DNA from 3 places in the Mesorhizobium sp. B2-3-6 genome. Region 1 is predicted to be linked to each of the others. Evidence: predicted binding sites of a transcription regulator. Region 1 holds the regulator's gene; each other region holds the start of a gene.
The links. Region 1 encodes LexA, which represses DNA repair genes until DNA is damaged. Its sites were predicted from a motif close to TGTTCNNNNTGTGTTCNG; they were not measured.
Positions count from the first base shown of each region.

Region 2: a site for LexA is predicted at 3,793-3,810, ahead of FJ953_RS25685 (metallopeptidase family protein). Genes of this name have one in related genera too.
Region 3: a site for LexA is predicted at 4,826-4,843, ahead of FJ953_RS06230 (2'-5' RNA ligase family protein). Genes of this name have one in related genera too.

Region 1 is NZ_VFVW01000008.1:161,813-171,403, reverse strand. Features, by position in the region: gene FJ953_RS22855 (AMP-binding protein) at 1-921, shown strand, start outside; gene kynA (tryptophan 2,3-dioxygenase) at 918-1,754, shown strand; gene kynU (kynureninase) at 1,818-3,065, opposite strand; gene FJ953_RS22840 (TetR/AcrR family transcriptional regulator C-terminal domain-containing protein) at 3,062-3,739, opposite strand; gene lexA (transcriptional repressor LexA) at 4,192-4,935, shown strand; gene FJ953_RS22830 (ComEC/Rec2 family competence protein) at 4,929-7,379, opposite strand; gene gltX (glutamate--tRNA ligase) at 7,483-8,907, shown strand; gene gltA (citrate synthase) at 9,090-9,591, shown strand, end outside.
Region 2 is NZ_VFVW01000010.1:21,517-31,107, forward strand. Features, by position in the region: gene FJ953_RS25655 (FAD-binding oxidoreductase) at 1-304, opposite strand, end outside; partial or broken gene FJ953_RS25660 (ATP-binding protein) at 333-455, opposite strand; gene FJ953_RS25665 (CoA ester lyase) at 519-1,415, shown strand; gene FJ953_RS25670 (DUF1737 domain-containing protein) at 1,471-1,677, shown strand; gene FJ953_RS25675 (hypothetical protein) at 1,664-2,341, opposite strand; gene FJ953_RS25680 (TetR/AcrR family transcriptional regulator) at 2,512-3,141, shown strand; gene FJ953_RS25685 (metallopeptidase family protein) at 3,161-3,583, opposite strand; gene FJ953_RS31030 (hypothetical protein) at 3,834-4,889, shown strand; gene FJ953_RS25695 (DUF6504 family protein) at 4,831-6,306, shown strand; gene FJ953_RS25700 (error-prone DNA polymerase) at 6,303-9,591, shown strand, end outside.
Region 3 is NZ_VFVW01000002.1:92,821-102,411, forward strand. Features, by position in the region: gene FJ953_RS06200 (hypothetical protein) at 2-202, opposite strand; gene FJ953_RS06205 (LysR substrate-binding domain-containing protein) at 293-1,285, shown strand; gene FJ953_RS06210 (aminopeptidase) at 1,282-2,538, shown strand; gene FJ953_RS06215 (DUF488 domain-containing protein) at 2,562-2,915, shown strand; gene FJ953_RS06220 (ArsC family reductase) at 3,102-3,455, opposite strand; gene FJ953_RS06225 (nuclear transport factor 2 family protein) at 3,673-4,026, opposite strand; gene FJ953_RS06230 (2'-5' RNA ligase family protein) at 4,157-4,642, opposite strand; gene FJ953_RS06235 (fumarylacetoacetate hydrolase family protein) at 5,063-6,220, shown strand; gene FJ953_RS06240 (substrate-binding domain-containing protein) at 6,492-7,427, shown strand; gene FJ953_RS06245 (ABC transporter permease) at 7,547-8,533, shown strand; gene FJ953_RS06250 (ATP-binding cassette domain-containing protein) at 8,537-9,328, shown strand; gene FJ953_RS06255 (LacI family DNA-binding transcriptional regulator) at 9,445-9,591, shown strand, end outside.

The DNA.
Region 1 (9,591 bases):
CCTGACGACATCTTCGTCGGCTCGCCGCCCCTGGCCTTCACCTTTGGCCTTGGCGGGCTCGCCATCTTCCCGCTGCGTTTCGGCGCCGCGGCGACGCTGCTGGAACAGGCAACGCCGCCCAACATGGTCCACATCATCGAAACCTACAAAGCGACGATCTCCTTCACCGCGCCCACCGCCTATCGCGCAATGCTCAAGGCCATGGACGAAGGGGCCGATTTATCGTCGCTGCGCGTCGCCGTTTCGGCCGGCGAAACCTTGCCGGCGCCGGTGTTCGAGGAATGGACTGAGAAAACCGGAAAGCCGATCCTTGACGGCATCGGCGCCACGGAAATGCTGCATATTTTCATCTCCAACCGCTTCGATGACATGAAGCCTGCCTCCACCGGCAAGGCCGTTGGCGGCTATCAGGCGCGCGTCGTCGACGACGAAATGCGTGAAGTGCCGCGCGGCACCGCGGGCAGGCTCGCGGTGCGGGGACCGACCGGCTGCCGCTACATGGCCGATGCCAGGCAGAGCGACTATGTCCGCGACGGGTGGAACCTCACCGGCGACACGTTCTGGCAGGACGAGGACGGTTTTTTCCACTTCGCAGCGCGCTCCGACGACATGATCGTCAGTGCCGGCTACAACATCGCCGGCCCAGAGGTCGAAGCGGCGCTGCTGGCGCATGCCGATGTCGCCGAATGCGCGGTGGTCGGCGCCGAGGATGCCGAGCGCGGCCAGATCGTCGAGGCTCATGTGGTGCTCGTGCAAGGCGTGGCGCCAGACGCAATGACCGTCAAGCGTCTGCAGGATCACGTCAAGGCCACGATCGCGCCCTACAAATATCCGCGCTCGGTAAAATTCATCGCCGCTTTGCCCAAGACGCAGACCGGCAAGATCCAGCGCTTCCGGCTGCGCGCGGAGAAGATCAATTGAGCAAGCCCTACGACCCGTCCGCCGAGGGCGCGGAAATGTCGTTCAAGGAGCGCATGTCCTACAGCGACTATCTGCATCTGGAAAAGGTGCTCGAGGCGCAGGAGCCGCTTTCGTCAGCCCATGACGAGATGCTGTTCATCATCCAGCACCAGACATCGGAACTCTGGATGAAGCTCGCGCTGCACGAAATCGGCGCCGCAATCCGCTCCATCCGCGCCGACCGTCTCGAACCGAGCTTCAAGATGCTTTCGCGCGTCGCCCGCATCTTCGAGCAGCTCAACAATGCCTGGGACGTGCTGCGCACGATGACGCCCAGCGAATACACCGAGTTCCGCGACGCGCTTGGCCAGTCCTCGGGCTTCCAGTCGTGGCAGTACCGTGCCATCGAGTTCATGGCCGGCAACCGCAATCTCGCAATGCTCGGACCGCACAAGCACCGGCCGGACCTCAGCGAGAAACTGGAGGCGATCCTGGCGCAACCGTCGCTCTACGACGAGGCGCTGCTGCTGCTCGCCCGTAACGGCTTCGACATCGGTGCCGACGCAAGGCGTACGGACTGGCGCGAAACGCGGACCGAGAACGAAGAGGTCCTTGTCGCCTGGCAGATCATCTACCGCGACCCGCAGCGCTACTGGATGTTCTACGAACTCGCCGAGAAGCTGGTCGATTTCGAGGATTATTTCCGCCGTTGGCGCTTCAACCACGTCACCACGGTCGAGCGCATCATCGGTATGAAGCGCGGCACCGGCGGCACATCGGGCGCGTCCTACCTGAAGAAGATGCTGGAGGTGGAGTTGTTCCCGGAGCTGTGGAAGGTCCGCACCCGGCTCTGACGTAGCTTTGCCGACTGCATATCGTTATCCCGAACCCACTGCGCTTTTCTGAGCGACAGGCTCTTAAGTCACCGCCGCCTTGACGGCGAAACGCGCCTCCTGCCACGCGTCCGTGCGCAAAATGTCTTCCAGCACCTCGACAGCCTGCCAGACATCGACATAGCCGACATAAAGCGGCGTAAAGCCGAAGCGAATCGTGGATGGCGCGCGGAAATCGCCGATCACGCCGCGCTCGATCAAGGCCCGCATCACCTGATAGCCATGCGGGTGGAGGAACGACACCTGGCTACCGCGCTCATTGCCGTCGCGCGGGCCTTCGAGTTCGAGGCCGTAGGCGCCGCATTTTGCCTCGACGAGCTGGATGAACAGATCGGTCAATGCGATGCTCTTCCTGCGCACCTCTGCCATGTCGACGTCGTTCCAGACATCGAGGGCCCCTTTGAGCGCGCGCATCGACAGCACAGGCTGCGTGCCGCAGAGAAACCGGCGGATGCCTGTGCCGGCAGCAAAACCCTGTTCGAAGGCGAAAGGCCGCGCATGGCCCCACCAGCCGCTGAGCGGCTGGCGGACATCGCCATGGTGGCGCTCGGCCGCGTAGATGAAGGCCGGGGCACCTGGGCCTCCATTGAGATATTTGTAGGTGCAGCCGACGGCGAAATCGGCGTTCGAACGGTCGAGCTCGACCGGCAAGGCGCCGGCGGTATGGCAGAGATCCCAGACGATCAGCGCGCCGGCATCATGTGCCGTCCGCGTCAGCGCGGCCATGTCGCGCAACTGCCCGGATTTGTAGTTGACGTGGTTGACCAGGATGACCGCGACCCGCTCGTCGATCAGTTCTTCTATGGTCGGCGCATCGACACCCTCGAGCCGCAGCACCGTGCCCGGCCGCGTCGAGGCAACGCCTTCGGCCATATAGAGATCGGTCGGAAAGCTGTCCCCCTCGGCGACGATGACTGACCTGTCCGGCCGCATCCCGAGTGCCGCATGCAGCACCTTGTAGATGTTGATCGAGGTGGTATCGCAGACCACCGTCTGGCCGGCGGCGGCCCCGATCAGGCGCCCGAGTTGGTCGCCGAGTTCGACCGGCATGTCGAACCAGCCGGCGGTGTTCCAGGCGCGGATGAGATCCTGCGCCCACTCCTGCGTGGCGGCCTTCTGCAGCTCGCCGAACACGGCGGGCGAAGCGGCGCCCAGCGAATTGCCGTCGAGATAGATCACCCCCTGGGGCAAGGTGAAGCGGTCACGCATGGCACGCAGCGGATCCGCGGTGTCCATTGCCTCGATCGCTGCGAGATCGGGAATTTTGCTCATGGTCGCGATGTTCCTCGGTGAGAAGAGCGCCCTGGAAACGGGCCGGCTGTTTTGCCGCCCGGGCAAGGGCTGGCCGCATAGAGGCGCAAGAACAGGGTGAACGCCCGGTTCGATCTTTGCTCGATTTCCGCCCGAGGCAATTCCTCGAGCACCCCAACGATCCGGCGAACCTGGAGATCGCCGATCAAAAGACTGATGTAGATGTCGGCGGCTTCGGCAGGATCGTCACAGGCGATCAGGCCGGCCCGACTTGCGGTTCGAAGCAGGTCACCAACAAGCGGCATTATGGTATTGCGGCCGAATTGCGCGATCGATTGGCCAAGCGTGCCTGTATCGTTGACGTCGCCGGCCGCGGCGCGATTGAGCGCCACCGCCTTGTCGCCCGTCACGAGGGTCAGCAGGACTGGCCCGAGCAAGTTCAGGGTTTCGAGCGGATCGCGCGCCTGGTGAAGGGCGTCCTCCAGCAGCTTCCTTGCCTCTCCCGCATTGGCTTCGATCAAGGATCGAAACAGGGTCTGCTTGTTGCCGTACCAGTTGTAGAGGGTTTCGTTCGAGGCCAATGCCCGCTTGGCGATAGCAAGCAGGGAGGCGCTCTTGTAGCCGGCTTCCCGGAGCACCGCATAGGCGGCCTCCTCTATCCGTTCGCGTCGCGCGGCCTGCTTCGGCGTGGTCATTGGTGTTCCTCTTCGAAAACCGTACATTATTATACGGTTTCGTCAAGCGAACGAACGAACGCAGCCCGTCGCGACCAGTGGTGGTGTCTGGCCGTTTTCCGGCGGAAGTTGGCATTTTGGTTTCGTTTCGTTCACGAGCCGCAGGGGTTTCTAATCCGCCCAAACGCACCCCGCACCTGCCGGTCACCCAGCTTGCAGGCTTGTGCCAAGAGTGGGGACCGGTCGGGCCACAGGCCATTAACCAAAATAGTTTCAAAGGGCCCGGGAGCGCATTGACGACGGACCGCGCTGGCAGGATGCTGGCTGCGGGAGGGCATTTCGTTTCCGTCGCCTTAACAAATTCATTAAACTTTAAATGGTTGCGGAACACAACTGGAACAGATAGTGTTTGTTCTGGGTTTGTTTTCTGATTCTGGTTCCAGACCCTTCGTGCAATGCCTTTGGGGGCCGCCATGCTCACGCGCAAGCAACATGAACTCTTGATGTTCATCCATGAACGGCTGAAGGAAAGCGGCATTCCGCCGTCCTTCGACGAGATGAAGGAAGCGCTGGACCTCGCCTCCAAGTCGGGAATTCATCGGCTGATCACGGCGTTGGAGGAGCGCGGCTTCATTCGCCGCCTGCCCAACCGGGCGCGCGCGCTGGAGGTGCTGCGCCTGCCGGACTCGATCGCGCCGGGTCTTAACGCGGCAAAGAAGTTCTCCCCGAGCGTCATCCAGGGCAGCCTCGGACAGGGCAGCAGCCCTAGCCGGCAGATCAAGCCGGCGACGTCTTCGCGTCTGCCCGCTGCCGGCAATGACGACGATGCGGTTTCAGCGGTGTCGATCCCGGTCATGGGTCGCATCGCAGCGGGTGTGCCGATCGACGCCATCCAGCATCAGACGCATTCCATTTCAGTGCCGCCTGACATGATCATGGGCGGCGAACACTATGCGCTGGAGGTCAAGGGCGATTCGATGATCGAGGCCGGCATTTTCGACGGCGACACGGTCATCATCCGCAATGCCGACACCGCAAGTCCCGGCGAGATCATCGTGGCCCTGGTGGACGAGGAGGAAGCAACGCTGAAGCGCTTCCGCCGAAAGGGTGCTTCGATTGCGCTCGAGGCTGCCAATCCGGCCTATGAAACACGTATTTTCGGACCGGACAGGGTCAAGGTGCAAGGCAAGCTAGTCGGCCTGATCAGGCGCTACTGAGCGGGGTCGGCGGTGGGCTTTTCGGGTTTACGGTAAGGCGGCAGTCCCCTTGCCTCGCGTGAGAATTTCCGCTGTTCGTGCCAAGGCCGATATGGCCTGTCGACGGCAAAGCTGACCCGTGCCGGTGCCGTCGCCGATTGCTGGTCGAAGAAGACGGCGGCACTTCCCTTACGAGCGAGCTGCCGCTTGGTGATGACGAGAACCAGCGGATTGTGGCAGGGATCGTAGCCCGCGGGGTCGTTGATGACGATCAGATCCGCATAGGAGCAGGCCCTCCAGGCGTCCTTGCGATCCTCCACCTGCGCGATGATCGCCCCCGAGGGATGCCGGGCCATGCACAGGCCTGTGAAGCAATAGAAAGGCGCTCCCGCCGGAAGTTGCGCGGGATCGAAGATGTCGAACTGTCGGTCTCCGCTGTCGAACAGTTCCGGCGCAACGATGGTTTCGGACTTCAGCGCGCGTTTCCAATTATCGACGGTGAATTCGTTCGGGCGCGCCCGGTTGATCGCGAGCTCACCGCCGCCGATCGGCAGTGCCACCAGGCGGGCATCCTCCGAAATCAGCACGTCCGGCGTGCGCGTGTCCGAGACGGTCAACAGGCCGGCGAGCGCGAAGGGAAGTGCCGCCAGCCGCAGCCATGTCGTGGCCATCGTCGCGATGACCAGGGCGATCGCCACCAGAAGGACGGATTGCTGCGAAATCAACCCGACCGCGTCGACCGGCGAGCGTTGCGAGATCCATCCTGATATGGCGATCATCGCGGTCAGTCCCTTGCCCATCAGATAAAGGGATGGTCCATCGAACCCGAACGGCATCAGCAGCGCACTGGCAACCGCAAGGAACATCACGACCGAAACGATCGGCATGACGGCAAGATTGGCGAACAGGCTGAGCGGCGACACGCGCTGGAAATGCCAGATGGCGAAAAGCGCCGTGGCGCTTCCCGCGATAATCGAGGTCATCGCCAGCCCACCTGTCGCCAGCAGCAATTTTCGCGTCAGGAGGCCAGGCAAGGTCCGTTGCGGCGGCGGGGTCCGCGCTTTGTCGGCTTTGCGATCCGACCAGCCGGCATAGCCGCCGACCAGGGCCGCGGTGGCGGCGAACGACATCTGGAAGCTCGGCCCTACCACCTCGTGCGGCGACACCACGATGACGGCGATCGCCGAAATAGCCAGATTGCGCATGGTGAGTGCCGCCCGATCGCACAGAACGGCGATCAGCATCACCGCCAGCATGATGAAGCTGCGTTCGGCGGCGACAACGACGCCCGAAATGACGAGGTAGGCGGCGATCGAGAAAAGTGCCGCCGCGGCCGCGTATTTCTTGACCGGCCGGCGGGAGGAAAAATTCGGGAACAGCGCGAAGCCGCCACGCAGCAGACCCATGACCGTGCCGGCGACCAGCGCCATGTGCAGCCCGGAAATTGAGATGATGTGGTAGATGCCGGTGCGTCGCATCGCTTCATTGATCTCGTCGGGAATCCCGGCGCGCACACCCACGATCAGCGCCGCGGCGATCTCGCCCTCGGCACCGCCGATGCTGCCCCTGATATGGTCGGCAATGCTTTCGCGAGCACTCTCGATGGCGGCTGAAAGGGCGGCCCACAGCGGCCTGTCATCGGCTGAGACGATTTTGGGGTTGCCGAGAAAGAAGCCGCTGGCGCCTATGCCGGCGAAGTAGCTGTCGAAGGAAAAGTCGTAGCTGTCCGGCCGCACCGGTCCGGTCGGCGGCAACAGCCTGGCATAGCCGGTCACGAGCGAACCGGCCGTCACTTCAGCCGGCACCTTGCGTGCCGAAAGGCGAACGCGCTCCGGCGCGTAGAGTAGTTTCGGCCGCGCGGTCGATGTCACATCGATGGTCAGCCGGATGCGCCCGGTCTCCATCTGGTCGACCGAAACGACGCGGCCGGTGATTTGCGTGGAGATTTCCGAGCCCAGCATCCGCGTTCCCGCTCGCCACGTCTCGACTTTGCCGGCGAGCATGCCGAGCGCGCACAACAGCGCCGCCATGAAGCACAGATGCGTTTTCGGGCATGAGCGTGAAACGAGCGCGCACAGCGACATCAGGATCGCGACCGCGACAGGCTTGGCAAAGCCCGGCTCCGCCGCCAGCGAAAAATAGGCGATCGATCCGCATGCCAGGAACACCGGCACGAGCAGAAAGGCTATGCCCCGATCGAGTTCGAGCTCGGACGCTCTGGCCACGCCGTTGCGCAGACGAGGCCATGAAGCACGGCCGAACTCACGGCGCAGACGCACGGCCGCGCCGGCTGCGGGAATGCCGGGCGGCGTGGAAACATCCGCCGGCGGCGACTTGCCCGGCTGCTGTAGGGGCGGCAACGCCAGCGGCAATGAGGCGGGCGCGGGCCTGGCAAAAAGAGCGCGTTCGCTGACGCCGGCAACGACGTCCTCGCCTTCCTCCGCGCCCCGGCCCGCTCCAGCCATCGGGTCTGCCCCTTGCGCCCTCGACACCCTATGCTACATGAACGCGCGACGCGCGAAAGTGCGTGTGATCCGCACCCCGCTCCAGACGTTTCCCGAGAGTTGTATGTCCGACAAGGTTGTCACCCGTTTTGCCCCCTCGCCCACCGGCTACCTGCACATCGGCGGCGCGCGTACAGCGCTTTTCAACTGGCTCTACGCCAAACACACCGGCGGCACGATGCTGCTGCGCATCGAGGACACCGACCGCGAGCGCTCCACCGATGCGGCGACAGCAGCCATTCTCGAAGGACTGACTTGGCTCGGCCTCACCTGGGACGGCGATGCCGTCTCGCAGTTCGAGCGCGCGCCGCGCCATCGCGAGGTGGCCGAGGAGCTGGTGCGCATGGGCAAGGCTTACTATAGCTACGAGACCCCTGCCGAGCTTGAGGCAATGCGCGAGGCGGCGCGGGCCAGGGGTCTGCCACCGCGCTATGACGGAAGCTGGCGTGACCGCGACCCTTCGCAGGCGCCTCCTGGCGTCAAGGGCGCGATCCGCATCAAGGCGCCGACCAAAGGCGAGACGGTGGTGCATGACCGTGTCCAGGGCGACGTGCGCTTTCCCAACAAGGATCTGGACGACTTCATCATCCTGCGCTCGGACGGCAATCCGACCTACATGCATGCCGTCGTCGTCGACGACCACGACATGGGCATCACCCACATCATCCGCGGCGACGACCACCTGACCAATGCCGCCCGCCAGACCGTGATCTACAACGCCATGGGCTGGGATGTGCCTTCAATGTCGCACATACCGCTGATCCACGGCGCCGACGGCGCCAAGCTGTCGAAGCGGCACGGCGCGCTGGGCGTGGAGGCCTACCGCGCCATGGGCTACCTGCCCGAAGCGCTGCTCAACTACCTGGCTCGGCTCGGCTGGAGCCACGGCGACGACGAGATCATGTCGATCCAGGACATGATCGCCTGGTTCGATATCGGCGATGTGAACAAGGGCGCCGCCCGCTTCGATTTCGCCAAGCTGGAGGCGCTAAACGGCGTGCACATGCGCCGCATGGGCGATGCCGAGCTGTTCGACATCTTCATCGCCACCTTGCCCTATCTCGAGGGCGGCCCGGCAATGGCCGCACGCCTCGACGACCGGAACAGGGCACAGTTGCTGGCAGCGTTGCCGGGGCTGAAGGAGCGCGCCAAGACGCTGGTCGAGCTTGTCGATGGCGCCGCCTTCCTGTTTGCCGCGCGGCCACTGCCGATCGACGAGAAGGCAGCCCTGCTGCTCAATGACGATGCGCGCAAGGTCCTGCGTGGCGCTCACGACGCCCTCGAGGCGGTTTCAGGCGACTGGACGGCGGCCTCGGCTGAAGCCGCGATCCGCGACTATGCGACGGCCGGCGGCTACAAGCTCGGCGCCGTCGCCCAGCCCTTGCGCGCCGCCTTGACCGGCAAGAGCACCTCGCCCGGCGTCTTCGACGTTCTAGCCGTGCTTGGTCGCGAGGAGAGCCTGGCGCGCATCGCGGATCAAATCGATTAGGAGCAATCTGGCCCAAGAAGATTGGCATTGAAAGGCGCGTTTCGCAGTGCAACATTGAGCCTTGGCCCAATCTGGCACGCACTTCCTAAAATGCGGTCGCGAATACGCGCATTCGGTGACTTCGACGTGTCGCTTTGCAGAATTTGCCTTTGCCGGCATGAGGAAACAAGAAGGAGTTTGCAATGACCGAAGCTGCGACAAGACGGGAACTGGGCGGCAAGACCCAGGAAGCCACGGCAAAGCTGGAATTCGCCGGCAAGACGCACGAATTCAAGGTGCGAAGTGGTTCGGTCGGGCCTGACGTCATCGACATCGCCACGCTGTACAGCACCACCGGCGCCTTTACCTACGATCCCGGCTTCACTTCGACGGCAAGCTGCGAGTCCGAGATCACGTTCATCGATGGCGACGCCGGCATTCTCCTGCATCGCGGATATCCGATCGATCAGTTGGCCGAACATGGCGACTTCCTCGAAGTCTGCTATCTCCTGCTCTACGGCGAACTGCCGACCAAGGCGCAGAAGGACGATTTCGATTACCGCGTGACGCGCCACACCATGGTGCATGAGCAGATGTCGCGCTTCTTCACCGGCTTCCGCCGCGACGCGCATCCGATGGCGGTGATGTGCGGCGTGGTCGGCGCGCTGTCGGCCTTCTATCACGACTCCACCGACATCTCGGATC
Region 2 (9,591 bases), on a different contig from region 1:
TCGGCAGCCCGGCCTCGCCGGCGAGAATGAGATAGCCGCCCTCGCGAAAACCGATGTCGGCGTCTGCGCCGAATTCTTCCTTCAGCCGGCGGAACAGTTTCAGCGTGAATTGCGACAGGCGGATATTTTCCGGAATGGAGAATTGCTGACGGATCGAGGCCATGGATAGCGTTGTCGCCGCGTGGGAAAATTGCGGGTCGCGCTCGACCAGCGCGATCCTGCCGGAAAAGCCCTCCTCGCGCAGATAATAGGCGATCGAGGAGCCGACGATGGCTCCGCCGATGATGACGATGTCGTAGCGCACTTTTTTCTCCGATCCGCTGCCGGCGTCCTTACGCAACCGGCAAGACAATCTCGAAGCGCGTGCCGCGCTCGGAGTCAACCAGCCTGATCGTGCCATCCTGCGCTTTCAGGAGGGCCAGCACGATGCCGAGCCCCATGCCGGTGCCCCCGGTAGAGCACCGCGCGATGCCGCCTGCTCCCTTGCCTCAACCCGCGGCAGGCGGCATAGATCTGGCATGACGACCGATCTCTACCGCCCGCGCCGCTCGGTGCTCTATGTCCCGGCCTCGAACGACAAGGCGCTGGCCAAGATGGCGCAGCTTGCCTGCGACACCGTCATCATCGACCTGGAGGATGCCGTCGCCCCGGCCGACAAGGCCGCGGCGCGCGAAAGGCTGGCCGGCATCTTCAGCAATCGTCCTGATACCAACCATAGTGGCCGGCGCTGCGAGATGGTGGTGCGCATCAATGCGCTCTCGAGCGAATGGGGCGGCGCCGACCTGCTGGCGGCAGCGAAGGCGGAGCCGGACGGCATCCTGCTGGCCAAGGTCGACACGCCCCGCGACGTGCTCGAGGCGGGTGACGTGCTCGACGACAATTCCGCCCCCGACAGCGTGAAACTATGGGCGATGATCGAGACGCCGAAGGCCGTGCTCAATGTCGGCGCCATCGCCGAACTTGGCCGCGATCCTGCCTCGCGGCTTGATTGTTTCGTTGCCGGAACGAATGACCTGACCAAGGACACCGGCATTATGGCGACGTCGGACCGGCGTTATCTCCTGCCGTGGCTGATGCAGATGGTGCTGGCGGCGCGTGCCGGCGATCTCGATATCGTCGACGGCGTCTTCAACGATTTTCGCGCGCTCGATGCTTTCAGCCGCGAATGCACGGAAGCGGCCGCCATGGGCTTCGACGGCAAGACGCTCATCCATCCCGCCCAGATCGAGGCGGCGAACCGCGCCTTTGCGCCGTCGGCGGAGGCGGTGGCCAAGGCCCGCGCGGTGAAGCAGGCCTTTGCGCTTCCGGAAAATGCCGGCAAGAACGTGATTGCGCTGGAGGGAAGGATGGTCGAACGGCTGCACCTTGCGCAGGCCGAAAAACTTCTGGCGAAGGCGGCGGCCGTCGGCGCATGATGTGCCGTGTTGGATTGCCGATCGCGGGCGATGGACTGACGACAGGAATTGAATGATGAAACTCTACCGCTTTCTCACCGCTCCGGACGACGCCAGCTTCTGTCACAAGGTGACGGCGGCGCTGAACAAGGGCTGGCACCTGTTCGGCTCCCCCACCTACGCCTACGACAAGAAGACCAAGACCATGCGCTGCGGCCAGGCCGTGGTGAAGGATGTCGACGGCCAGGAATACGGGCCGGACACCAAGCTCAGCGAGTGGTAGCCCCTCGCATCCACAGCCACGCCGCCAGCCAGGCGATCGATGCCGCAAGCATCGCCAAGCCCAGGTCAAGAGCCAGCTCCGGAACGAACGCACGAAGCGCGATCGGCACCGCGCCAATGAGATAGAGAGCGAGAGGAATGCGCGGCACGCCTCTTGCAACGGCGAGAGAGATTACAAACGCGAGCGTTCCAACCAGAAAAAGAACCGAACTGGCGACCAGAGCCAGACCGAGCGGTCCGGCTCGCAGCTCGACGATGGTTGTGAGCGGAAGCTTCGAAAATACCAGATTGATCACTGCTTCCACGCCTACCAAACTTGCCAACGCAACGAAGTTGATGACAAACGCGATAGTGCCGAACAGCCCCGCGCGCCGGCCAAACGCAAGAAACAGGCCCACGACGAGGCCAAGCGCCAATATCTCGGCGACTGGTGCGAGAAGTTGCGTCAGATCGGTGGTCGCGATGAGCGAGCTGCGTTTAGCCGCGTTGACCAGAAGAATAAGCGCGCTTCCCATCCCGGCAACGGCGGCAAGCCGATAAAGCGTGAGGCTGGGCACAGTCGCGCTCGACTGAACAATCGCGAAATTCTCCTGCTGAAATTCTTCGGCTGGACTCTGATGCGAAATGACCGATTGCGAGCGGGGTGGGGCTGTTCTGGCGAGCATGTTCGTCTCCTCAGCTGGGAGTTCGGGAGCCGCGAAGACCGTAGGCCTGTTCCGATCCCATCAGTAATCACTGCTTACATCCTCTGGCCGGAATTGTAAACGGCGATTACATAAATCGCGGAATCATGCTACAGAGGCGGGGAGCTGCTCCACGGAACGAAGGGAAAGAGATGGCAAAAGCCAAGGCGCCTCATCGCACTGGTTACCACCATGGCAATTTGCGGGAGGTCCTGATCGATGCCGCGGTTCAACTGGTCGAGGAAGGCGGCCCCGACAATGTGAGCGTGCGCGAAGCCGCAAAACGTGCCGGCGTTTCCCCTGGCGCGCCATTCCGTCACTTCAGCAACAAGACCGCGTTGATGACGGCTGTCGCGGAGCAGGCAATGAGCCGATTCCGCTCGGAGATCACGAATGCGGTCGAGAAGGTTGCGACGGACGATCCGATCGAACGCTTTGCCGCTGTTGGAATCGCCTATTTGCGCTGGGCAATTCGAAACCCCACCCACTTCCAGATCATCTCGACACGCAATCTTATTGATTGGGATGCTTCAGAGTCGCTGCGTCACGATAACGAAGCGGTGCGTTCGCTGATGGAAGCGTCAATGGCAGAAGCACAGCGACGAAACATGCTCCGGTCGGACGACATGGCAGAGACCCAGATAGCCGCGAGGGCGCTCGTCTACGGGCTCGCACGCATGTACATTGATGGACATTTTGCGCAATGGGCAGTGGCAGGACATACCGGGGAGCAGACTGTGCAGAACGTATTAAAACATTTCGTCACACTCATTGTGAAATGACGGCCTGACGTGGAACCGGTCACTCGGCTGCCTCTTCGATCTTCTCCATATCGTCGTCCGAGAGGCCGAAATGGTGGCCGATCTCGTGGATCAGCACATGGGTGACGATGTCGCCCAAAGTCTCCTCGTTCTCGGCCCAGTAATCGAGGATGGCGCGGCGGTAGAGCGTGATGCGGTTCGGGCCTTCGCCGGTCTGCGGGTTCCAGCGCTCGGCGATGCCGCGTCCCTCGAACAGGCCGAGCAGGTCGAAGGGGGTTTCCAGTGACAGGTCGTCCATGATCTCGTCGGTCGGGAATTCGGCGATCTGGATGACGATCTCGCCGGTCAGCTTGCGAAAATCCTCGGGCAGATGGGCGTAGGCCTCCAGCGCCAGGAACTCGATCTCGTCCATCGACGGCGAAAGCTGGTCGTGCCAAATGCGGGTCTTGTAGATGCGGGCCATGCTTTGTCCTTTGATCCCGGCATATAGGCTTTTGGGCCACAATCGGCAAATGACGCGGCGGCCAACCCCAGGATTGCTTACGGCACCGGGAGCCGTTTCGCATGGCTTGAGGGGCGGTCGGCTGTCCGACCCATGTTGGCCCTCTTATCGGAGAGGAATAAATTCCCCCATGAGTCTGCTTGACTCTTCGGGTCGCCTCTGGAATCTATAAGAACATAACAGGAACAATTGTGAGTGGACACTGACCGTCATGGCGATGAGCGCCGTGGCGCGGGAGACTGTTTTTGCCCTGCGCCGCCAGATCGCGAAGATCGAGGGAACGCTGCCCGAGCGCCTGCAGGCGCCGGCCGGCGCGGTTTCCGACGCCGGCATGGCCGCCGCGGACCGCACCGTGGTCCGGCGCGGCATCGCCGTAGCCAGGCCGGATGCTTTCCTGCGCACCGGCATCGGCCGGCTCGATGCCGCCCTCGGTGGCGATTGGGGCGGCGATTTGGGCGGCGGCCTGCCGAAAGCGGCCTTGAGCGAAATCCATGGCGTCGAGACCCGCGATGCCGGAGCGGTCGCCGGCTTCGCCCTGTCGCTCGCCAGCCTGATCCTCAAGCCCAGCCTGATCCTCAAGCAAGGGCCGCGATTGCCGGTGCTGTGGATCGGCACCCAGGAGGTTTTTCGCGAGGCGGGCTTTCCCTATGCCCGGGGCCTTCACGCCGCCTTCGGCATCGAGCCGGAGCAATTGCTGTTTTCCGAGGCGCCAAGGCTCGCCGATGCGCTGTGGGTCGCCGAGGAGGCGGCCCGCATGACGGCGCTCGCCGCCGTCATCCTTGAAGTCCGCGGCAATCCGCAGCGGCTGGACCTGACCGCGACGCGCCGGCTGCACGCCCGCGCGCAGAGCGCCGGCCGGCCGGTCTTCCTGCTGCGGCAGGCGGCCGAACCCGAACCGACGGCGGCGCCCGTCCGCCTCATCGTCTCGCCGGCGCCGGCAGGGCCGCGCGACACGGTCGCCGGGCCGCTTGCCGGCTCGATCGGCCGCCCCGCCTTCACCATCAGCATCGGCAAGAGCCGCACGGCCCTGCCAGGACAATTCATATTGGAGTGGAACCCCGATGAACGCATATTCGATGAAAGACGGATTGGGGAAGAACGAGCAAAGAATCCTGTCCCTGTGGTTTCCCTATCTCGCGGCCGAACGGATCCTGCGGCAGCGCCTGGGGCGGTCCTGGCGTTCCCGGCCATCGGATCACCGGCCGCTGGTGATCAGCCATCGCGACAGCAACGCGCAGCGCATCTTAGCCCTCGACGAGCGGGCTGAGGCGCTGCATCTGAAGCCCGGCATGGGCATCGCCGATGCGCGCGCCATGCATCCGTCGATCGACATAATGGAGGCCGATGCCGAAGCCGACCGGCGCCTGCTCGAAGGCCTTGCGGACTGGTGCGACCGCTATACCCCGCTGGTGGCGCTCGACGGGACCGACGGCCTGTTCCTCGACGTCACCGGCTGCACCCATCTTTTCGGCGGCGAACGCGCCATGCTGGACGAGATCCTGTCGCGCTTCTTCCATCAGGGCTTCGACGTCCGTGCCGGCCTTGCCGCGACACCCGGCGCCGCCTGGGCGGCGGCGCGGTTCTGCGGCGACCGCATCGTTGCCGGCGGCGAGGAGGAAGCGCTCCTGGCGCCCTTGCCGCTGGCGGCGCTACGCATCGCGCCGGAAACCCGCGCCAGCCTGGAAAGTGTTGGCCTGCGCACGGCGGGCGCGGTGATGGCCGCGCCGCGCGCGCCGCTCGCCCGCCGCTTCGGTGCCTCCCTGCTCTTGCGCCTCGACCAGGCGCTCGGCCGTCTCGACGAGGCGGTGTCGCCGCGCCTGCCCGTCGCGCCGCTTTCGGTCGAACGCCATTTGGCCGAGCCCGTCACGCTGACAGAGGACATAGAACGGCTGGTGGGCATGCTGGCGACGACCCTGAAGATCGACCTCGAGCGGCGCGGCGAAGGCGCGAGAAGCCTGGCGCTGCTCTTGTTCCGCGTCGACGGCGCCGTCAGCCGCATCGCGCTCGGCACGTCGCGACCGATGCGCGAACCCCGGCTGATCCAGAAATTGTTCCATGAGCGGCTGGCCGCCCTCGAGCAGCATATCGATGCCGGCTATGGCTTCGACCTGGTGCGGCTTTCGGTGCTGGCGGCGGCGGCCTTCGACATGCCGCAGGCCGACCTGACAGGCAAAACGACCGACGACGGCGCCGATATCGCGCTGTTCGCCGACCGCATCCGCGCCCGGCTCGGCGAGGGCGCGGTTCTCAAGCCGGTCGTCGTGGAAAGCCATCTGCCCGAGCGTGCCGTCGCCACCATCCCCTTCACGGAAACCCCGCGCCGCATCACGCCGCCGAAGAAACCGGACAGGATGCAGGCGCCGATGACCATCTTCCCGCCGGAGCGGCCGATCCGGCTTTTCCGCTCGCCCGAGCCGATTGAGGTGCCGGCCACCGAAATGCCCGAGGGACCGCCGCTGAATTTCCGCTGGCGGCGTGCGCTCTACAGGGTCGCCCGCGCCGAAGGCCCTGAACGCATCGCGCCGGAATGGTGGCGTGAATTTTCGAGCGACGAAGCGGCGTCGACACGCGACTATTTCCGCATCGAGGATGCCGACGGCCGCCGCTACTGGCTCTACCGGCAAGGTCTCTATGGCGGCTCTGAAATCCCGCCGCGCTGGTTCCTGCACGGGGTCTTCGCATGAACGCGCTGACCGCCATTCCCTATGCGGAATTCGGCATCCAGTCGAATTTCTCGTTCCTGCGCGGCGCCTCCAAGCCGGAGGAGCTGGTGGTCGCGGCCAAGCTCATGGGGTTCTCCGCGATCGGGCTCGCCGACCGCAACACGGTGGCGGGCGTGGTGCGCGCCTGGCAGCAGGCCAAGGTCGAGACGCTTGCCTACCACCCCGGCAGCCGGCTGGTTTTTTGCGACGGCACGCCTGATATTCTCGCCTATCCGCGGAACCGCAAGGGCTGGGGACATCTGTGCCGCATGCTCACGCAAGCCAATCTGCGCGAGGAGAACGAAAAGGGCGCGACCCTTCTGCGGCGCGACGACCTTCTCGAATGGGGCGAACTGATGTCGCTGGCGGTCCTGCCCGCTCTGGCGACAGGCGCGCAAGACAGCCTTGCCCTGCTTCGCCAGCTCAAGGACCGTTTCGGCGGGGCCCTGCGGCTCGGTGTCTCGCCCGACTACGCGGGAAACGACCGCTTCAGGATCGAGCAGGCGGCGGCGATGGCGGAGCTGGCCGGCCTGCCCTTGATGGCGACCAACGACGTCCTCTACCACACGGCCGAACGCCGCCCGCTGCAGGACGTGCTGACCGCGATCCGTCTCAACATTCCCGTTTCGGAGGTCGGGCTGGAACTCACGGCGAATGCCGAGCGCCATCTGAAACCGCCGCTGGAGATGGCGCGCCTGTTCCGCAGGCACCCGGAGGCACTGGCCGAAACGCTGCGCTTCGCGCAGGAACTGACTTTCTCGCTCAGCGACCTTCAGTACAATTACCCCGACGAGCCGACGCAATCAGGGCTCGGCCCGCAGGCGGAGCTGGAAAGGTTGGCGCGGGAGGGGGCGGCCAGGCGCTATCCCTCGGGCGTGCCGCAATCGGTGACGAGGCGCATCGAGGAAGAGCTCGCCCTTATTGAGCGCCTGAACTATGCCCGTTATTTCCTGACCGTCCACGACATCGTCAAATTCGCCCGCAGCCAGGATATTCTCTGCCAGGGGCGCGGTTCGGCCGCCAATTCGGTCGTCTGCTTCTGCCTCGGCATCACCGAGGTCGGGCCGGAGCGAATCGACACGCTGTTCGAACGCTTCATTTCCGAGGAGAGGAACGAACCGCCCGACATCGACGTCGATTTCGAGCATGAGAAGCGCGAGACGGTCATCCAATATATCTACGAGAAATACAGTTCCAAGCGCACCGCGCTGGCCGCCGCCGTCATCAGCTATCGCGGCCGCTCGGCGCTGCGCGAAGTGTCGAAGGCGATGGGCCTGTCCGAGGATGTCAGGGCATCGCTCTCCGGCTCGATCTGGGGCTGGTCGACCTCGGAGCTCGGCGAGAAGGAAGCCCGGGCCGGCGGCCTCGATCGCGCCGACCCCATATCGCGGCACGTGATGGAGCGTGCCAACGAGATCATGGGCTTTCCCCGTCACCTCTCCCAGCATGTCGGCGGCTTCGTCATCACCAGGGACCGGCTCGACGAGATCGTGCCCATCGTCAAGACGGCGATGGAGGAACGCAAGATGGTCGAATGGGACAAGGACGATCTCGACGCGGTCAAGATCCTCAAGGTCGACGTGCTGGCGCTCGGCATGCTGACTTGTCTCAAACGCGCCTTCACTCTGCTGACGGACCATTATCCGCAGGCGCGAGACCCTTACGGGCAGCCCTATGTCCTTGCCACCCTGCCGGAAGAGGCGAAGCCGGTCTATAAGATGATCGGTCGCGCCGACACGATCGGCGTCTTCCAGATCGAATCGCGCGCGCAGATGTCGATGCTGCCGCGTCTCAAGCCAAAAGAATTCTATGACCTTGTCATCGAGGTGGCGATCGTGCGGCCCGGCCCGATCCAGGGCGACATGGTCCACCCCTATCTGCGCCGCCGGCAAGGCAAGGAGCAGCCCGAGTATCAGAAACCGGAGCTGGAGGCGATCCTCCACAAGACGCTGGGCGTTCCTCTGTTCCAGGAACAGGCGATGAACATCGCCATCGTGGCCGGTGGCTTCAAGCCTGGCGAGGCCGACGAGTTGCGCCGCGCCATGGCCACCTTCAAGCGCACCGGCACGATCGGCAATTACCGCCGGCGCATGATCGACGGCATGGTCGGCAAGGGCTACACCCGGGATTTCGCCGAACGCTGTTTCAAGCAGATCGAGGGTTTTGGCGAATACGGCTTTCCCGAAAGCCATGCCGCCTCCTTCGCGCTGCTGGTCTATGCCTCCTGCTGGTTCAAGACCTTCTATCCCGACGTGTTCTGCGCCGCGATCCTGAATTCACAGCCCATGGGGTTTTACCAGCCGGCCCAGCTTGTTCGTGATGCACGCGATCATGGCGTCGACATCCGCGAGGTCGACGTCAATTTCTCCGTCTGGGACTGCACGCTGGAACAGGCGACTTTCGACCCGGCCCACATCCTGCCGCGCCATGCCGACATGCGCGGCGTCATCGCGACGCAGCACGCAGTGCGGCTCGGCTTCAGGCAGATCAAGGGACTTTCCAAGGAGCGCATGGACGCCTTCGTCGAGCGACGCGGTTCAGGCTACATATCCGTCCGGGATGTCTGGCTGCGCTCCGGCCTCGATGTCGCCGAGATCGAAAGACTGGCGCAGGCCGATGCCTTCCGCTCGCTCGGCCTGGACCGCCGCGCCGCACTTTGGGCGGTGCGCGCCCTCGACGGCAAGAGTGCCGCCGAAAAGCTGCCGCTTTTCGACCAGCCGGCGCTGCGGCTACGCGAGCTGGAGCCGGAGACGAAGCTGCCGAAAATGCCGCTCGGCGAGCATGTCATCCACGATTACCGCTCGCTCGGCCTGTCCTTGAAGGCGCACCCGGTCGCCTTCCTGCGCGAACGGCTCGACCGGGCCGGCGTGACGCCCAATGCCAGGCTGTGCTCGGTGCGGGACGGACGGCGCGTCTCGGTCGCCGGGCTCGTTCTGGTGCGGCAGCGCCCCGGCAAGGGCAATGCGGTCTTCCTGACGCTGGAGGATGACGAGGCCGTTGCCAACGTCATTTTCTGGCAGCGGACCTTCGACCGCTTCCGTCCCATCGTCATGGGCGCGCGCTTCGTCAAGGTCACCGGCAAATTGCAGTCGGAATCGGATGTCGTCCACATCGTCGCCGAGAAGATCGAGGATTTGACGCCCTGGCTGACGGTGTTGCTGGAGAAGGTCGACCAGGCCAGTTTGCCGGGGGCCGGTTCTCAGGGGCATGCCTCGAGGGAGGATCCGGATCGTCCCGGCCGGCCCGCGATGCGGAACCCACCGGCCG
Region 3 (9,591 bases), on a different contig from region 1:
ATCAGCGGCAGCCCGCTTGCGCCGTCTCGTGGGCGGTGCGTCGCGCCGTCAGCCGGAACGGTATGTCGCCGAGCTCACGCTCCGACATGGCGTCGAGCACGGGATGCGCAAGCGGATCGGCCAGCCAGGCGACCGCTTCGCCACCGTATGGCGGCTCGTGCACAGGGAATACTATCTTGAGCGACGATAACAGCCTCAACATGTCAGCCTCCGCAGGCCTGTCCCGTGAAAGTCTGCGTTTTCGGCATCACTTTCAATTGAGATTTCAGCCCCGCTGGTTTAGAAAAACTCAATGGCCATGCTCAACCGCGTCCACCTCAACGGCCTTCGCGCCGTGGAGACCGTTGCCCGCCTCGGTTCGCTCGCCGCGGCCGCCGGCGAACTCAACGTTTCGGCCAGCGCCGTCAGCCAGCAGATAAAGCGCGCGGAACAGCAGCTCGGCCAGGCCGTGTTCGAGCGAACGGCCAAGGGGCTGGTCCTGACGGAATTCGGCGCCATGTTCGCGATGCGCCTCGGCGCGGGTTTCCGCGAGCTCACCCAGGCCGTGGCGCTGGCCGACGAGGCGCGCCAATGCACGCTGGTGGTTTCCGTGGCGCCGGCATTCGCCTCGAAATGGCTGCTGCCGCGGCTGTCGCATCACTTCACCCGGCATCCCAACGTGCTGTTGCGCATCGACGCCTCGGTGCGGCTGGCCGACCTCGACCATTCCGATATCGATATCGCCATCCGGCTCGGCGACGGCAAATGGCCGGGCGGCAAGGCGGAGTTGCTTTTGGCACAAGAGGTGTTCCCGGTCTGCGCACCCTCGATAGCGAAGAAACTGAAATCGATCGAAGACCTTGCCCAGACCTGCGCGATCACCGACGAACGGGCGATGATCAACTGGGAAAGCTGGTTCGCCGCGGCCGGTGTCGAACCCGTCACCTTCCTGAAGGGCGCTCGCTTCACCGATCCGATGCTTTGCCTGGAATCGGCGATTGCCGGCCATGGCGTGATGCTGGGCTGGCAGTTGCTCGCCGCCGACGCGCTGGCCGACGGGCGGCTCGTCGCGCCGTTCGGGATCCGCGCCCAGAGCGGGCTTGGCTATTGGCTGGTGACCTCCGCCGCCAAGGCCGAAAGCCGCAAGGTCCGGGATTTCAAGCTCTGGATCCGGGAAGAGATCGAGGCGACGATGGCGCAGTTCGGCTCAGCGAAGGCGGGCACGAGCGACGCGATCACGGTGGAAAGCACCGTGGCGCCGGTCTATGTAGAGTCCGACATCAAACTACGGCAGGCAGGATCATGACCACACATTCGCGCGGCGTTTCCGCAACGATCGACCCGGTGAAGCTCGACAGGCTGGCCGAAGTCGCCATCAAAGTGGGGCTGCAATTGCAGCCTGGGCAGGACCTGGTGCTGACCTCCTCCATCGCCGCGCTGCCGCTGACCCGGCGCATCGTCGAGCATGCCTACAAGGCCGGCGCGGGGCTGGTGACGCCGATCTTCAACGATGACGAGATCACGCTGGCGCGCTTTCGTTATGGCGCGGACGCCGGCTTCGACCGCGCCGCCGGCTGGCTCTATGAAGGCATGGCCAAAGCCTTCTCCAACAATGCGGCGCGACTTGCCGTGCGCGGCGAGGATCCCTCGCTTTTGTCGGCGCAGGACCCGGCGAAAGTGGCGCGCGCCAACAAGGCCAATTCGATGGCCTACCAGCCGGCGTTGGAGAAGATCACCGGCTTCGACATCAACTGGAACATCGTCGCCTATCCCGATCTCGCCTGGGCCAAGCAGGTCTTCCCCGATGATGCCGACGACGTTGCGGTGGCCAAGCTCGCCGACGCCATCTTCGCCGCGTCGCGGGTGGACGTGGAAGATCCGATCGGCAACTGGAAGGCGCACAATGCGGCCCTACGCAGCCGCACCGAATGGCTCAACGGCCATAATTTCCATTCGCTTCATTTCACCGGGCCGGGCACCGACCTGACGGTCGGGCTGGCCGACGGCCATGAGTGGATGGGCGGCGCCTCCACCGCCAAGAACGGCGTCACCTGCAATCCCAACATCCCGACCGAGGAGGTCTTCACCACGCCACATGCGCGGCGGGTGGAAGGCCATGTTTCATCGACCAAGCCGCTCTCCTACCAGGGCACGCTGATCGACGAGATCTCGGTGCGTTTCGAGGGCGGCAGGATCGTCGAGGCGAAGGCTTCGAAGGGCGAGGACGTGCTGAAGAAAGTGCTGGACACCGACGAGGGCGCACGCCGGCTTGGCGAAGTGGCGCTGGTGCCGCATTCCTCACCGATCTCGGCGAGCGGCCTGTTGTTCTTCAACACGCTGTTCGACGAAAACGCCGCCTGTCACATCGCGCTCGGCCAATGCTATTCGAAGTGCTTCGTCGACGGCGCCTCGCTCAGCCAGGCCGAGATCGCGGAGCGCGGCGGCAACAAGAGCTTCATCCACATCGACTGGATGATCGGCTCGGACAAGATCGACATCGAAGGCGTCGGCAAGGACGGCAGCCGCGTGCCGGTCATGCGCAAGGGCGAGTGGGCCTGACGGGAGCGCACGAAGGAGAGCGGATGGCCTTCGAGATCGCGGTCAAGCGGGTGTATGAACCACCCTCGTTCGATGACGGGCAGCGGGTCCTGGTCGATCGAGTCTGGCCACGTGGCGTCAGCAAGGAGCATGCCGCGCTGGCGCTATGGCTGAAGGACATCGCGCCGAGCACCGACTTGCGCAAGTGGTTCGGGCACGAGCCCGAACGATGGGCCGAGTTCCAGAAGCGGTATCGTGCCGAACTGGAAGGCAATGGCGAGGCCGTGGCGCAACTGCGCGCCCTGCTCCGCGACGGCAAGGTGACGCTGCTCTACGGCGCCCATGACGAGGCGCACAACAATGCCGTGGCACTGGCGGGGTATCTGAGAGGACAGTGACCTGTCCCTTAGTCATCCTCGGGCTTGACCCGAGGATCCATGCCGTGACGTCCGTCCGGAAATGCAACGGAGCAGAATCAGCACGGCTGCGACGCCCAAAAGTCACGGCATGGATCCTAGGGTCTGCGCCGCGTCGCTTCGCTCCCTGCTCCGCCCTAGGATGACGAATTGAGAGTGTACCGCGCCCTACTTCCCGACCACCGCCGCCTCATAAACATCCGGCTTGAACCCGACCAGGATGCGGTCGCCAACCTCGAGCACAGGCCGTTTGATCATCGTCGGCTTGGCCAGCATCAGTGCCTTGGCCTTCTTTTCATCCAGGCCCTGCTTATCCTTGTCCGGCAACTCGCGGAACGTGGTGCTGCCCTTATTGAGCAGCTTTTCCCAGCCGAGCTTGCGGACCCAGCCATCCAGCCTGCCCGCCTCGATGCCTTCCGCCCGATAGTCGTGGAACCGGTAAGGCACGTCGTGGCCCTCCAGCCAGACGCGGGCCTTCCTGATCGTGTCGCAGGTGGTGATGCCGTACATGGTGATCGTCAAAACAGGTGCCTTCCGGACTTCGAATCTGGCCGCAGATTAAGCAGCCCCGGCGCGCTTTGCCAGCGGCCCGGCAGAACCATCGAAGAGTAAGTTTATTCAATGGCGGGCGCGCGGTCGCCCATCCGTGACGACGATGTGCATCAGGTCGGATAGCGGCCAGGACATGATCCTGGCCGCTTAGGATGCGGCGAAATGTGCCGACAGCCGAAAACCCGTCTCAATAATAGAAGCGCTCTTCGGCAATCTTGCCGTTCTTGACCGTGTACAGGCCAACCTCGTCCATGGTGACACGCTGGCCCGTGGCCTTGGGCGTTATGTCAAATGTAAAGCGTACGGCGAACTGGTCGCCGTTGACATAAGGGCCCTCGACCGAGCCGCCATGGACTTCGTTGTTTTCCTGCCACCACTGGCCTTTCTGCTTGACGGCGTCCTTGCCGCGGCAGACGGCCATCGGCCCCTCCATGGCCTCATAGCTGACGATGTCGTCGGCATTGTATTTCTCGGCAGCACTTTCGTAGTCACCGCGCTTGAGAAGCTCCGTGAAATCCTTGGCAATTTCCGTGTTGGTCATGTGTTCCTCCTGTTCAGACGCATTGCAAATAGGGAAAGGTTGGCGGCCTGCCATCGTCGTGCCGTCTGGTAGCTGACATGCCATGTCAGGATGATGGACCGCGCGGACTATGCGAGGACGATGCAGGCTCTCACATGGCGGGCAGTGCATCGTCCTGGCCGGTCAGCCGCCAACGTCCGGGCTGCTTGTAGGCGCCCTTCCCAATGAGACTGTGGATCAGCACAAAATCCCGGACAGTCCAGCCGATCGGGTCGATCGACCGCTCGCGAATGCTGGGGACGCCCACTTCATCACGAAGCAATGTAACATGCGGTTCGATGGACTTGGTGAGAAAGGGTTTTAGCGGGCTGTCCGAGATCACCGCCGTCAGGTCACGCCAGAACTTCTGCAGCGACGGATTGCCATCGCTGCCGCGCAGGACCAGTGCACCACCGCCAAAAGCCGACAGGCGATCGAACGAGACCTCGAAGGGCTTTGCAACGATCATCGATCCGATATGACAGGCGGCCTCTGCCAACTCCTGCGGGTACTCCTCATGGTCGCCGAGGCCGACAAGCGAGATGTGGATGTGATTTTCCGGAACCAGCCAGCCTTGCAATCCGAACTCACGGTTCAAGGCAATGGCCTTTCGCGCGAGACGACCAGCAATCGCGCTGCCGACGAGGATGGCAAAGAACAGCCGGTGGAAATGCTTCCCGGCCTGTTCCCATCGGAAAAAGGCCTGGCCGTTCTTCGCGGTTCCGAATGCGGGTTGCCCACTCACTGATTTCGTCCGCCCATTGACTCAGGTTGGGCATATTAGAACAAAACGAGAACATGTGCAAGCCGGAAAAATGACGCAGGCGTCGGGACTCCCGCACCGCCGCATGCATTCAACCCCCGAAGGAGTGCTTCCTTGCGGTACGCCAATCGCCGACGACGCCGGCAGACATGGCGCCTGGCTCACCACAAACGGGATAGACCTTTGACAGGAATCCGGTGAAAGTGCCGCGCCGAACCAGCGAGCCGCATTTTTGATGATCAGAGGACCGCACGCATGACAAACCCGATGCATCTGCCCGCCGAAGGCCTTTTTGTCGGGCGCGCCAGAAGCAGCGACGCCGCGCATCCCCTGGTGGTCACGGTGCGTGATGGCACCGTCTTCGACATCACGTCGAGCACGGCGCCGACCGTGCGCGATATCTGCGAGATGGCCGATCCGGCCGGTTATGTGCGCTCGGCCAAGGGCAAGCCGATCGGCTCGCTCGATGATATCGCGGCCAACAGTTTCGAGGCCGCGCGTGATCCGGCAAGGCCCTATCTCATCTCCCCCGTCGACCTGCAGGCGATCAAGGCCTCGGGCGTCACCTTCGTCGTCAGCCTGCTGGAACGCGTCATCGAGGAACAGGCGCGCGGTTCGGCGGAAAAGGCCGACGCCATCCGCGCCGACATTGCCGGGCTGATCGGCCACGATCTGTCCAAGCTCAAGCCCGGTTCGCCGGAAGCGATGGAGATCAAGGCCAAGCTCATCGCACGCGGCGCCTGGTCGCAATATCTGGAAGTGGGCATCGGCCCCGACGCCGAGATCTTCACCAAATGCCAGCCGATGGCCTCGGTCGGTTTCGGCGCCGATGTCGGCCTGCATCCCGTCTCTACCTGGAACAATCCGGAGCCGGAGATCGCCATGATCGCCGCCTCAAGCGGCAGGATCCTCGGCGCCACCATCGGCAACGACGTCAATCTGCGCGATGTCGAAGGGCGATCCGCGCTGCTGCTCGGCAAGGCCAAGGACAACAACGCCTCCGCCTCGCTCGGCCCCTTCATCCGCCTGTTCGACGGCACGTTCTCCATCGACGACGTAAAGCGGGCCGTGGTCCGGCTGAAAGTGGAAGGTGAGGACGGGTTCTCGCTGGAGGGCGCGAGCTCGATGGCCGAGATCAGCCGCTCTCCCGAAGAGCTCGTAGCGGCTGCCATGGGCGCGCATCACCAGTACCCGGACGGCCTGGCGCTCTATCTCGGCACCATGTTCGTGCCTTCGAAGGACCGCGGCGAGAAGGGCAAGGGTTTCACCCATAAGGTCGGCGACATCGTCACCATCTCGTCGGAGAAATTCGGCGCGCTGGTCAACCGGGTGCGACTGTCGCCGGACTGCCCGCACTGGACCTACGGCGCCAGCCATCTGATGCGCGATCTTGCCAGGGCCGGCCTCCTCTAGCTCTGGGTTCACCCGACGGCGGTCAATCATCGCTCCGGCGACCCTTGAGGCCGGTATCGCCTGCCGCGAAAATCATCCGAACTGATGCAATCTGATGGGACCGCTGATGGCGCCCCGTCAGGCGCCGACTACGACTGACAGGCGGAGGCTTGCCATTTGTCGAAAAAGAGGATGCTCTGATCATCCAACACGGCGTTGGCGGGGAGGACGCGGTCTTGCCCGATCAAGAGGGCGGTTTCGAACTGATCAGTTTCAAACGGGAGGAAATCAAATGCTGACACGGCTAAGAGTGGTTCTATACGGCCTGCTGGTCGCGCTGACGGTCATTCCGGCGGCGGCGCAGGCCAAGACGTTCTACTGGATTTCACATGGCGGCCCGGCCGATCCGGTCTGGACATACTTCCTTGCCGGCGCCAAGCAATGGGCCAAGGACACCGGCAATACCGTCAACACCTCGTTCCACAATGGCGACGTCGCCTCGCAGCAGGAGGCGGTGCGGGCCGCGATCTCGGCCAAGGCCGACGGCATCACCACCACCAGCCCCGATCCGGGCAGCCTTGTCGAGATCGTCAAGGAAGCCCGCGCGGCCAACATTCCGATCATCAATTTCAACACGCCCGATCCCAAGGCCAATTTCAACGCCTATGTCGGCGGCGACAATGTCACCTTCGGCAAGCACTGGGCGCAGTATCTGGTCGACAAGGGCCTGGTGAAGAAGGGCGACTTCGTCTGGATGCCTGTCGAGATTCCCGGCGCCACCTACGGCGTGCAGGAAGAGGAAGGCATCAAGAGCGTGTTCGAGCCGCTCGGCATCACCTATGAGGTGACCGAGGCGACGCTCGACCAGGCCGAGGTGATCAACCGCATGGTCGACTATCTCACCGCCAACAAGGCCAAGGTGAAGGCGATCATCGGCCTTGGCGACCTCGTCACCGGCTCGATCAAACGCGTGTTCGACCAAGTCGGCGTCAAGCCCGGCGAAATCCCCGTCGTCGGCTGGGGCAACTCGCTCGACACCACCCAGGAAGTGCTGAACGGCTACGTCAATGCCGGCCAGTGGCAGGATCCGCAGGCGACCAGCTATGTCGCGCTGTCGCTCGCCAACATGGCCGCCAGCGGCATTCCCCCGGGCTTCAACGTCATCACCGGCGCGCTCTATGAGAAAGATACCGCCGAGATCTACGACAAAATCCTGTCCGGCAAATAGCCCCTGATCTCCAGCGCCGCGCGTCCACCGGGCGTGCGGCGTCCCGCCCTTTCGCCTGGTATCGAGCCGTTTGATGCGGCCCGATGGTCCGGCCCATTCCAACCAGTCGCGGGTTACACGTGGAAAATCGTTCGCTTGTCCAAGGCCTGATCGCGCGGCCGGAATTCGGCCCCTTCGTGCTGCTCGTCGTCGAGATCGCCGTCTTCTGGGGTTTCAACCACGACTTCCTGTCACCCCAGAACATCTCCAACACGTTGGCCTTCACGGTCGAGCTCGGGCTGATCGCGCTGGCGATGACGTTGCTGATGACGTCGGGCGAATTCGACCTTTCCGTCGGCTCGCTGTTCGGCTTCTCGCCGGTGCTGATGTGGACGCTGTTCAACAGCGGCCTCACCTCGCTGGAGATGGGCTTCGTTGTCGCGCTGCTGGTCGCCGCCTTCATCGGCCTGGTCAATGGCTGGTTCGTCACGCAGCTCAAGATCCCGTCCTTTCTGGTCACGCTCGGCATGCTCCTGGTGGTGCGCGGCACCGCGCTGTTCGTCACCGACGGCTTTCCGCAGCGCACCTGGAGCGCCGAGGGCAGTTGGCTGGCGGAGGCGCTGGTCGGCGATTTCTTCATCGGCCCGTTCCGCATCTACATGTCGCTGTTCTGGTTCATCGCCGCGGCCATCGCGCTGGGCTATGTGCTGACGCAAAGCCGCACCGGCAACTGGATCCAGGCCGCCGGCGGCAACCCGAACGCTGCGAGGGCGCGCGGCGTCAATGTCAGCCGCGTCAAGATCGGCCTGTTCGTGCTGTCCTCGGTCATGGCCTCGCTTGCAGGCGTCATCTCCTCGCTGCGCACCTCGGCGGCCAACCCCAACAGCGGCACCGGCTACGAACTCGAGGTCATCGCCATGGTGGTGATCGGCGGCACGGCGCTGACGGGCGGGCGCGGCACCATCATCGGCACCGTGCTCGGCATCCTGATCCTGCGCGTCATGCGCAACGGCATCGTGCTGATCGGCGTGCCCGGCCTTGCCTACAACATCTTCATCGGCGCGATCATCCTTGGCATGATGGCGCTTCATTCATGGCTGGAACGCCGGCATCAGGCAGGGACGTGAACCATGGCCGAGCCACTGATCCGCATGCAGAACATCCGCAAGTCCTACGGGCGCGTGCAGGCGCTGGTGGACGCCAATTTCCATGTCAACGAGCGCGAGATCGTCGGCCTGCTCGGCGACAATGGCGCCGGCAAGTCGACGCTGATCAAAGTGCTGTCGGGCGCGGTGCCGCTGACCAGCGGCGACATCTTCATCCGCGGCAAGAAGGTGAACCTGCGCAACACCAGCGACGCCATCGCCAACGGCATAGAGACCATCTACCAGGATTCGGCGCTGGTCACCCAACTGTCGATCGCCCGCAATTTGTTCCTCGGGCGCGAGCCGATCAAGCCGCCGCGCTTCCTCAACCGCATGGACCAGGAGGCGATGAACACGGTCGCCCGCGACCTGCTCAAGCAGGTCGGCATTTCCAAGAACATTCCGCCGACGACGCCGATCGGCTCGCTCTCCGGCGGCGAGCGCCAGGCCGTGGCGATCGCGCGCGCCATGCATTTCGACAGCGATCTCATCATCCTCGACGAACCGACCAACAATCTTGGCGTCGCCGAAACCCAGGGCGTGCTGAGCTTCGTGCGCAGCGCGCGCGATTCCGGCCATTCCTGCATCTTCATCGCGCACAACATCCACCATGTCTTCCAGGTGGTGGACCGCATCGTCGTCATGCGGCGCGGCAAGGTGGTGGCCGGCGACATCGACCCCAAGACGACCAGCGTGGCGGAGGTTGAACGCGTCATCACCGGCATGTCGGACAAGGAGATCCGCGACGCCATCGCCGATGGCAAGGGGTCGCATTGAGGACGAGCGCAACATCCCTGGCGAAACAGCAGAATGGGCATCCGGGCGATGGGCGCGATCGGCGCCGCTCAAATCGCCCGTCTGGCGTGCCATCGCATCGGCAATAGGGTTGCGGCATGAAAGCCACCGTCTCTGACATCGCCAGGAACTGCGAACTGTCGACGGCGACGGTCGACAGGGTGCTCAACAACCGGAAGGGGGTCAGCGCGGCCAACCGGCAGCGCGTCATGGAGGCCGCCAAGCAACTCGGCTATCTGCCGGTC